DNA from 4 places in the Streptomyces sp. NPDC001714 genome. Region 3 is predicted to be linked to each of the others. Evidence: riboswitches for the same ligand, from Rfam matches in the RefSeq annotation. Region 3 holds a riboswitch; each other region holds the start of a gene.
What was found. Region 3 has a riboswitch for cyclic di-AMP ahead of ACFY0P_RS11600 (M23 family metallopeptidase). Riboswitches for the same ligand answer to the same signal wherever they lie in the genome.
Positions count from the first base shown of each region.

Region 1: it holds a riboswitch for cyclic di-AMP, as region 3 does, so the genes downstream of both, ACFY0P_RS20040 (M23 family metallopeptidase) here and ACFY0P_RS11600 (M23 family metallopeptidase) in region 3, are expected to answer to the same signal.
Region 2: it holds a riboswitch for cyclic di-AMP, as region 3 does, so the genes downstream of both, ACFY0P_RS05925 (C40 family peptidase) here and ACFY0P_RS11600 (M23 family metallopeptidase) in region 3, are expected to answer to the same signal.
Region 4: it holds a riboswitch for cyclic di-AMP, as region 3 does, so the genes downstream of both, ACFY0P_RS38745 (C40 family peptidase) here and ACFY0P_RS11600 (M23 family metallopeptidase) in region 3, are expected to answer to the same signal.

Region 1 is NZ_JBIAUL010000007.1:154,224-156,413, forward strand. Features, by position in the region: gene ACFY0P_RS20035 (M16 family metallopeptidase) at 1-898, shown strand, start outside; cyclic di-AMP (ydaO/yuaA leader) riboswitch at 1,091-1,254, shown strand; gene ACFY0P_RS20040 (M23 family metallopeptidase) at 1,267-2,022, shown strand.
Region 2 is NZ_JBIAUL010000002.1:303,957-306,146, forward strand. Features, by position in the region: gene ACFY0P_RS05925 (C40 family peptidase) at 1-946, opposite strand, end outside; cyclic di-AMP (ydaO/yuaA leader) riboswitch at 957-1,135, opposite strand; gene ACFY0P_RS05930 (DUF1996 domain-containing protein) at 1,543-2,190, shown strand, end outside.
Region 3 is NZ_JBIAUL010000003.1:621,999-624,188, reverse strand. Features, by position in the region: gene ACFY0P_RS11605 (aldo/keto reductase) at 1-62, opposite strand, end outside; gene ACFY0P_RS11600 (M23 family metallopeptidase) at 215-1,249, opposite strand; cyclic di-AMP (ydaO/yuaA leader) riboswitch at 1,257-1,416, opposite strand; tRNA gene ACFY0P_RS11595 (tRNA-Met) at 1,734-1,807, opposite strand; gene ACFY0P_RS11590 (dihydrofolate reductase family protein) at 2,001-2,190, opposite strand, start outside.
Region 4 is NZ_JBIAUL010000018.1:238,865-241,054, reverse strand. Features, by position in the region: gene ACFY0P_RS38755 (ATP-dependent Clp protease proteolytic subunit) at 1-225, shown strand, start outside; gene ACFY0P_RS38750 (hypothetical protein) at 233-541, shown strand; cyclic di-AMP (ydaO/yuaA leader) riboswitch at 903-1,087, shown strand; gene ACFY0P_RS38745 (C40 family peptidase) at 1,091-1,564, shown strand; gene ACFY0P_RS38740 (ATP-binding protein) at 1,602-2,060, opposite strand.

The DNA of each region.
Region 1 (2,190 bases), on a different contig from region 3:
GGAGCTCTACAAGGAGCTGTTCCCGACCACCGCGCGGATGTCCCGCCCGCGCCAGGGCACCGAGGACACCGTCGAGAAGATCGACGCGCCCGCCGTCCGCGCGTTCTACGACCGGCACGTCCGTCCCGCCACGGCCACCGCGGTTGTCGTCGGTGACCTGACCGGCATCGACCTGGACGAGCTGCTCGGCGAGACCCTGGGTGCCTGGAGCGGCTCCCCCGCCCAGCCCCGCCCGGTCCCGGCCGTGACCGCCGACGACACCGGCCGGGTCGTCATCGTGGACCGCCCGGGCGCCGTCCAGACCCAGCTGCTCATCGGCCGCGTCGGCGGCGACCGGCACGACCGCGTCTGGCCCGCCCAGGTGCTCGGCACCTACTGCCTGGGCGGCACCCTCACCTCCCGCCTGGACCGCGTCCTGCGCGAGGAGAAGGGCTACACCTACGGCGTCCGCTCCTTCGGGCAGGTCCTGCGGTCCGCCCCCGACGGCAGCGGCGCCTCCATGCTCGCCATCAGCGGCTCCGTGGACACCCCCAACACCGGTCCGGCCCTGCAGGACCTGTGGACGGTGCTGCGCACGCTCGCCGCCGAGGGCCTCACGGACGCCGAGCGCGACGTCGCCGTGCAGAACCTCGTCGGGGTGGCGCCGCTCAAGTACGAGACGGCGGCGGCCGTCGCCGGCACCCTGGCCGACCAGGTCGAGCAGTACCTGCCCGACGACTTCCAGGCCCTGCTGTACCGGCAACTGGCCGCCACCGGCACCGTGGAGGCCACTGCGGCGGTCGTGAACGCCTTCCCGGTGGACCGCCTGGTGACCGTCCTCGTCGGCGACGCGGCACAGATCAAGGAGCCCGTCGAGGCGCTCGGGATCGGCGAAGTCACGGTCGTCGCCGCGGAGTAGCGGCACGCGCGTGTGCGGAGCCCTGGTGACCGTCCGGTCACCAGGGCTCTGAAATGTCTGAATTGGGGCGGAGGTTGCCTGTCTGCCCTGTGGGATGCGCTACAAAAGCCGTGATCCGTTTGAGCATGGAAAGCACGCCCTCGTAGGTTCTTCCGGGCTGTCCGTCAGGCATCGCGCCGCGTCCGCGGCACCGGACAGCCATCGCCGAGTCCCCGTACGGCGCGAGCCAGGGGAGCCGGGGACCCACGTAGTCCCTGGGGTGAATCGGGCGCCCACGCGTGTCGTGAGGGGGCCCGTAGGAGACCTTCCTGCTCCGAACCCGTCAGCTAACCCGGTAGGCGAGAGGGAAGGAAAGGACCAGCCTCTACATGGCGTTCATGTGCGCCTCCGGGAAGCACCGTCGTCCCGGCCGGGTGAAGCGCACCACCGCGCAGGCCGCCGGCATCGCGGCCCTCACCACCACCGGTGTCGTCGGCACCGTCTCCGCCGCCCCGGCGCTCGCCGCCGAGAACTCCGTCGAGCAGACCGGCCTCACCCCGGTCATCACGATCAGCGACTCCGTCGCCGAGCAGATCGACGCCCAGGCCGCTGCCCAGAAGGCGGTCGCCGAGCGCCAGGCGGCCGAGGAGGCCGCCCGCAAGAAGGCCGCGGAGCAGGCCAGGAAGGAGCGCGCGGCCAAGGCACGCGCCGCCCGTGAGGCCGAGCGCAAGCGCCTCAACACCTTCGTCGCGCCGATCAGCGACTCCTACGTCTCCACCGGCTACAAGACCGGCGGCTCCCTGTGGTCCTCCGGCACCCACACCGGCATCGACTTCCACGCCGCCAGCGGCACTGTCGTGCACGCGGTCGGCAGCGGCACGGTCGTCTCCACCGGCTGGGGCGGGGCGTACGGCAACGAGATCGTCATCAAGATGGCCGACGGCATGTACACCCAGTACGGCCACCTCTCGTCCATCGGCGTCTCGGTGGGCCAGAAGGTCACCCCGGGCCAGCAGATCGGCCTCTCCGGCTCGACCGGCAACACGACCGGACCGCACCTCCACTTCGAGGCCCGTACGACCCCCGAGTACGGCTCCGACGTCGACCCGGTCGCCTACCTCCGCAAGCACGGCGTGGACGTCTGAGGGAGCTGGACGCGGGTCCGGCAGCGCCCGTTTCAGGGGCGTCACCGCAGCGCCCCTTCAGGGGCGCGGGGAACTGCGCGAGCAACCCCACGCACCCGCACCCGACCACCGAGGCGCCGACGACAACCCGTGAGATCTTCCGAAGCCCCGGCCGCAGTACCGGGGCTT
Region 2 (2,190 bases), on a different contig from region 3:
AGTCCGCCGGGGCCTGAGTCGGGGTGCTGTCGGCGCCGCCGGGGGTCATGATGCGGAAGCCGCTCGAGTCCGCCGGGGCCCGGGTCGGGGTGCTGTCGGTACCGCCCGGGGTCATGATGCGGAAGGTACCGGTGTCCGACGGGGACACGATCGGGATGCCGCCCGTCTCGGTCACCGCCGGGAGCGCGCGCGTGGCGGCGAGGGAGTCGGTGCGGGCGGAGCCGCTGCCGGTGCGCTGGTTCGGTATGCCGGCGGCCGGAGCCTGCCACTGCTGCGCCGGGGCCTCGGGCGTGGGCCAGGGGCTGGGTGCCGGCGGAGCGGCCTGGGCGACCGGCATCGGGGCCGGGGCGGGTTCGAGGGCGGCGACCGCCCGCTGCCCGGTGCGCTGGGACAGCATCTCGCGGGCCTTGGCGAGCTTGAGCTGGTTCTTGGTCTTGGAGGTACCCGGCGTAGGCCGCTGCGGCGCGGCGGCGGGCAGCGTCCTGGGCCCACCCATAGTCCCCGCGGGCAGCGCCGCCGCGGGCCCCGCCGTCAACTCCAGCTTCGGGCGCGCCGGCAGCTCACGGACGACCTCGATCTCGCTCTGCGCGGACGGCCCCGCGGTCAGCTCCAGCCGGGCCGGGCCCGAGTCCTCCAGCTGGCCGAGCAGGTCGGCGGCCATGGCGCTGACGGGCCGGCGCGGGCCGGGCCGGCTGGGCAGCCGGTCGGTGGGCAGCGCGGCCGGAACGCTCGGCCCCAGCTTCGAGCGCGCTCCCTCGAACCACTCCCGGGCGATGTTGTCGAGGCCCGGGTCGTCGCGACGGGGCCGTTTGAACAGCGGGACACCACGTGAGCGCGAGCCCCCGCTCATCGCACGGGTGGCGTTGTAGTTCCCGGTGGCGTTCTCAGCCTGGTCGTAGAGGCTGTCGATCCGCTGTCGAACCTCGTCACGGCTCTCGGGCGCCATTGAGGGGTCGTGCTCCTTCCGTACTCCGCCTACCGGGTTAGCTGTCGGGTTCGGGCGCGGTGAAGTCCGGAAGGCATGCCCTACGGCCTCTGCCCTTGCGGACGGTCGGCCGATTCACCCCAGTGGTTCGGTTGGGTCCCCGGCTCCGGATCCGCCCCTGCGGGGCACCGGACTCGGCGGAGGCCGCGCGGCCCGACGGGATTCGCCGGGGGGAGCCGAGCGGCTTGCCCGTCAACTTAGCCAACTTGTGTCACTCGTGTGAAGGTTGAAGTGGCTATTGTCCGATACGTATTTGTGATGTTCGTCTTAGCGTTCGGAACTCGACCGTACGGAACGGCATTTCGCGCGCATCCATTGCATTCGCAGGGTCACCGGGGCGTTGCCGTCGGTCGCGTTCACCCTGCTCCCGGGCACGCGCTTTCTGTGAGGTCACCGTGAATTCGTGGGTCTGTTGAACACGATGGCGCCGTGGGCCGTATAGGGCGGGGGATTTCCATGCCCGGCCGCCTACGACACGCAGGGGAACGACCTTGAGACGCAACAGGCGCAGACGCCCGACCGGCGCACAGCGCGCGACCTTTGCAGCGGTCGCCCTGATGCTCGGCGGCGGAGGACTGGTCGCGGTGAACGTCTACGCCTCGGCCACCGAGGGCGGCGGGGACCAGCAGGGCCAGGTCGCCACCGGCCAGGTGCTCTCCGCTCCCACGGTCTACTGCCCCGACGTCGGCAGCCGGCTGACGGCGGTGCCCGACGCGGCCCGGGCCGACGTCGACCGCGAACTCGCCCAGCTGGACCAGCAGATCGCGGCCGCCTACCAGCAACTCACCCAGTCCGCGGCGGCAATCGAGCAGAACCCCGGCCTCGCCGACGAGACGATCATGAATCCGCTGAAGGAGAAGCGGTCCGAGTCGATCCAGCGCATCTCCGACGCCATCGCCCGCGAGGGCGACCGCCCGCAGGGCCTCGACGACCTCGCCGCCTGCACCCTCCGCTCCTCGAACCAGGGCGACGGGCAGTCGGCCACGCCCCAGGGCAGTGCCACGCCGAGCCAGAGCGGCCAGGGCAGCGCGGCGCCGAGCCAGGGCACCGGTGCGGTCGGCCAGGGCGGCAACGGCCCGGTCGCCTCCGACTACGCGGACATCACCTCCGTCCAGCCGAACGTCGCGACCCCGGCCGAGCAACCCGGCGGCTCCACCGGCACCTTCAGCTCCAGCTGCGGCGTCAACGCGAACGGCCTGTTCAAC
Region 3 (2,190 bases):
CCGCCGAGGGCGAGCGGGAAGACCTCGAGGTCGGAAGAGCCGAGTTTGCGAAGAGCAGTCATGCCCAACTTCAACACGGGCCGCCCGGTGACCCATCCCGTCGATTACGAAGGTCTCGTAAAAGCGGAATCCCCGGCTCGTCACCCCGGCGGCCCTGACGCCGGAGGGGTGCCGTCAGGGCCGCCGGAGGCCGGTCGGTGAGGTCCGGATCAGGTCAGGGGTTGAGGCCCTTGCCGCGCAGCCAGGTCATCGGGTCGATGGCGGTGGCCTGGCCGTTCGGGTGGACCTCCAGGTGGAGGTGGGGGCCGGTCACGTTGCCGGTGGCGCCCACGCGGCCGATGACGTCGCCGGTGGCGACCTTCTGGCCGACCTTGACGCTGATCGAGGACTGGTGGCAGAACCACAGCTCGGTGCCGTCGTCGAGGGTGATGATCGTGCGGTAGCCGTAGGAGCCGGCCCAGCCGGCCTCGGTGACCGTGCCGCTGTGCACGGCCTTGATCAGCGTGCCGGTGGGCGCCGCGAAGTCGAGGCCGGTGTGGTAGCCGGAGGACCACATGGAGCCGGCCTGGCCGAAGGTGCCGGTGATCGTGTACGAGACGACGGGCAGCGTGTACTGCTTGGCCAGCTCGGCGAGGCGGGCGTGCTCGGCCTTCTGCTTCGCGGAGGCCTCGGCCTTCTCCTTGGCGGCGGCGGCCTTGGCGGCGGCCGCCTTCTCCGCCTTGGCCTCGGCGTCGGCGACCGCCTTGTCGGCGGCGGCGACGGCCTTGGCGCCGGCCTTGGTGTCGAACTGGTTCTGCTGCTGCGCGGCCTGGGCGATGATCCGGCTGCGCAGCGCCTCACCGGCGTCGGACGAGGAGGAGTCCGCGTCGGTGGCGGTCGTGGTGACGCTGCTCAACGCGGTCTGGGTGGCCTGGTGGCCGCCGTCCTCACCGAGCAGGGAGCCGACGGAGGACGGCAGGTCGGGCAGCGAGATGGAGACCGGCGGCTTGCCGGTGTTGGCGCTGGCCATGCCGCCCGCGCCGACCGCGGCGATCACGCCGACGCCGAGAACCGTGGAGCTGCGGGCGAGCCCGCCGCCCTTCTGCTTGGCGACCCGGTGCCGGCCGCGTACCGCGGAGAGGGACTCCTCGGTGGGGTTCCACTCCTCGAAGGGGCCCTCGTCGGTGCGGTAGCCGGGGTAGCCGAAGGTCTCGGGCTGACGCTGGCTGGGCACGAACGGGGCTGCCGGAGCAGGCGGGTTGGACGCCACGCGGGCGCACTCCTTTCCTTCCGCCGCCTACCGGGTTAGCTGACGGGTTCGGAGCGGGAAGGTCTCCTACGCGCGTATACCGGCCGTTTCGTACCGGCGGTAGCCGTGCGATTCACCCCAAGGTGGTGGTTCCCCGGTTCCCTTGCGGGATTCGGCGCGTGCGCACGGAGCCGTCTCGGGTGACGGCTGGGACGACCGCGCTGCGTTATCGAACGTTAATAGACCCGGCTATCGGATTCCAAGCTGTTCGCCTTGATCATTAAGCTTTCAAAGCTCGGACTTACCTGCCACGACAGGTCAAAAACGGTCGAGTCGACGGTGCGCGCTGCTCGGCTCAGGAGTCACACAGGTTTTGATGGTGACTCAGGTGTTATGCACAGGGCGGCCGTCCGGACACTGACCGTGACCGCGCAAAGGAACACGTGCCTGGACATGACTCAGGGCCGGAATCCTTGAATTCTGGGATTCCGGCCCTGGGCTTCAGTAGCGGGGACAGGATTTGAACCTGCGACCTCTGGGTTATGAGCCCAGCGAGCTACCGAGCTGCTCCACCCCGCGTCGGTGACACCAGCATACGCCATCCGAAGAGGGGGAGTCACACGGGTTAAGGCTCACGGGGCCGGCGGGGGCTGCGGGGAGGTCCCGTGACCGCGCCCAGAGGGGGCTCTGGGGGTACCCCCCGGCCGAAGGCCGGGGGAGGAACTGCGCGAGCAACCACCACGCACCCGGCCGCCGAACGCGCCCCACCCGCTCAGCCGAGCAGATGCACGTTGGGTGCCTTCGCCTCCCCCTCGTACTCCCCGAGCACCAGCACCTGCACCCCGGCCTCCCGCAGCGCTCCCGTCCCGTCGGCCGCCGCCACGAACGTGTCCGGCTCGCGCCACGCCGTCACCACCCGCCGTACCCCGGCCCGGAGGATCAGCTCGGCGCAGGGGTGCGGG
Region 4 (2,190 bases), on a different contig from region 3:
CAGGGCCAGCCGAGTGATCTGGTCATCCAGGCCGAGGAGTTGGACCGGGTCCGGGCGATGCTCGAAGGGATGCTCGTCCGGCACACCGGGCGCACGGCGGCTCAGGTCCACCAGGATCTGGAGCGGGACCTGGTCCTGGACGCGCAGGAGGCGCTGGCGTACGGACTGGTGGACCGGGTCGTGCCCAGCCGCCGGACCTCGCCCGGGCTGCCGGACGCGGGGTGAGCCGCCGATGCTGCCGCCGGAGCTGCCGCCGCTGCCCGCGCTGACCCGCGCCGAGGGCGAGCTGATCGACCGTTATCTGGACGTGGTGGATTTACTGGGCCGGATCAATCCGGCGCAGAACGAGGACACCTACCGTGGGCTGCGCGCCGCGCAGGCGCTGGTGCGCGCGGCGTCCGAGCTGCGTGACGCGCTGGCCCTGATGCATCTGCGGGGCGAGACGGAGCTTCACGGGGACACGCTGGCACGGGCGTTGCGGGTGCTCGACGGCGAGCGCCGGACCGCTCGCGTCGCACTCCCGCCCGACTCCGTACGGTGACGCCCGCCGGAATCCGGTCCGCCGCGTCGACGGCGCGACCGGTCCGGAGGCGAAACGATCCAAAGGAGTTACCGCCGTTCGGCGGAGTGTGGCGTGGTTTTACCTGACCGCGGGGGCCGCTCAGGTTGCCCGTGCGGCGGTGCCCGCGAGCGGCTTCCGCGCAGGTCCGGGGCTACGCAGGGCAGTTGACGGAGAATCGAACACAGGGCTGTCCACCCGAACGGGTGGGTGGTGAGTAACCCCACAAATCCCCGATTCCGTTGGGATTTTCGGACACACGTGAGTGAAGATCCCTGTCTGACGACAAGCCCCCGCCACAGCGGCGGGGCGGTCCGGGCGGACGCCGAGTCCTGCCGCCGCCCGGATTGACCCGTCGACAGAAGTGCATCGGCAGGAGTGGAGGACCCAAGCACGACGGGTCGCCGGAACGGTCGCGCCATGACCGGACCGAGCAGCCCTTGGGGTGAAGCCGTGGCAACACGGCCGGGCAACTTCGCCAGCCCGAATCCGACAGGTCATCCTTCACAGGCGGCTGACGAAGGGTTGCGCATGACTGCGCTCAATCGTGTTCCGTCGCTGATGGCCCGGGCCGGTACGGCCTCGGCACTGACCATCGCCGCCGTGGGCGGCTCGATCGTGATCCCGGGTGTCGCCTCCGACGCCTCGGCCGCCACGACGGCGACGAAGGCACTCCAGGTCGCTGCCTCGAAGAAGGGCGCGCCCTACAGGTGGGGCGCCACCGGGCCGAACAGGTTCGACTGCTCCGGGCTCACGCTGTACTCGTTCAAGAAGGCGGGCAAGACCCTGCCGCGTACGGCGGCCCAGCAGTACAACAAGACCCGTCACATCTCGGCCGGCAACCGCAAGGCCGGGGACCTGGTCTTCTTCCACTCGGGTTCCAGCGTGTACCACGTCGGCATCTACGCCGGGAAGGGAAAGATCTGGCACGCCCCGAAGACCGGGGACGTGGTGAAGCTCCAGAAGATCTGGACGCGCAGCGTCTGGTACGGCCGGGTCAGCTGACCCGTTCCCACGGCGGCCGGCCGGCAGGAGCTCGGGGCTACGGCTCCTGCTGGCCGGCCGCCGTGACGGTGCCCGCCGGGACCGTCCAGGGGAGTTCGATGGAGACGGTCTTGCCGCCCTCCCGGGTGGGGCGCACCCGGAGCTTGCCGCCGCACTCGGCGGTCAGCCAGCGGATGATGACCATGCCGCGCCCGTTGTCCTGCTGGACCGCGGCGGGGAGTCTCTTGGGGAAGCGCGGATGACTGTCCGTGACGCCGATACGCAGCTGCTCGTCACGGTCGAGTACGAGGTCCACCGTGAAGGTGGGTGACTGCCCGAAGGTGTGCTGCACGGCGTTGGTGGCGAGTTCGGAGACAATGAGGCGGACGGTGTCCGCGGTCTCCGTCTCCGGCGGCAGTCCCCACTCCGCGAGGGTGTCCAGCACGTAGGAGCGGGCGGCGGAGACCGAGGCTGGATCGCTCGGCAGAGTGACGGATGCTTCCAGGTGGTCTGCCATGGCGACGTCGTCCCTTTCCTCGGGACCGGAGTCCGACACGGTGCGGATGGTTCGAGTACGGTCCCGTGACTGGTGCTTCTTCGCCAGACTGCCATTACCGGGCCGGTCACGGGGAGCGATCCACCAAGAT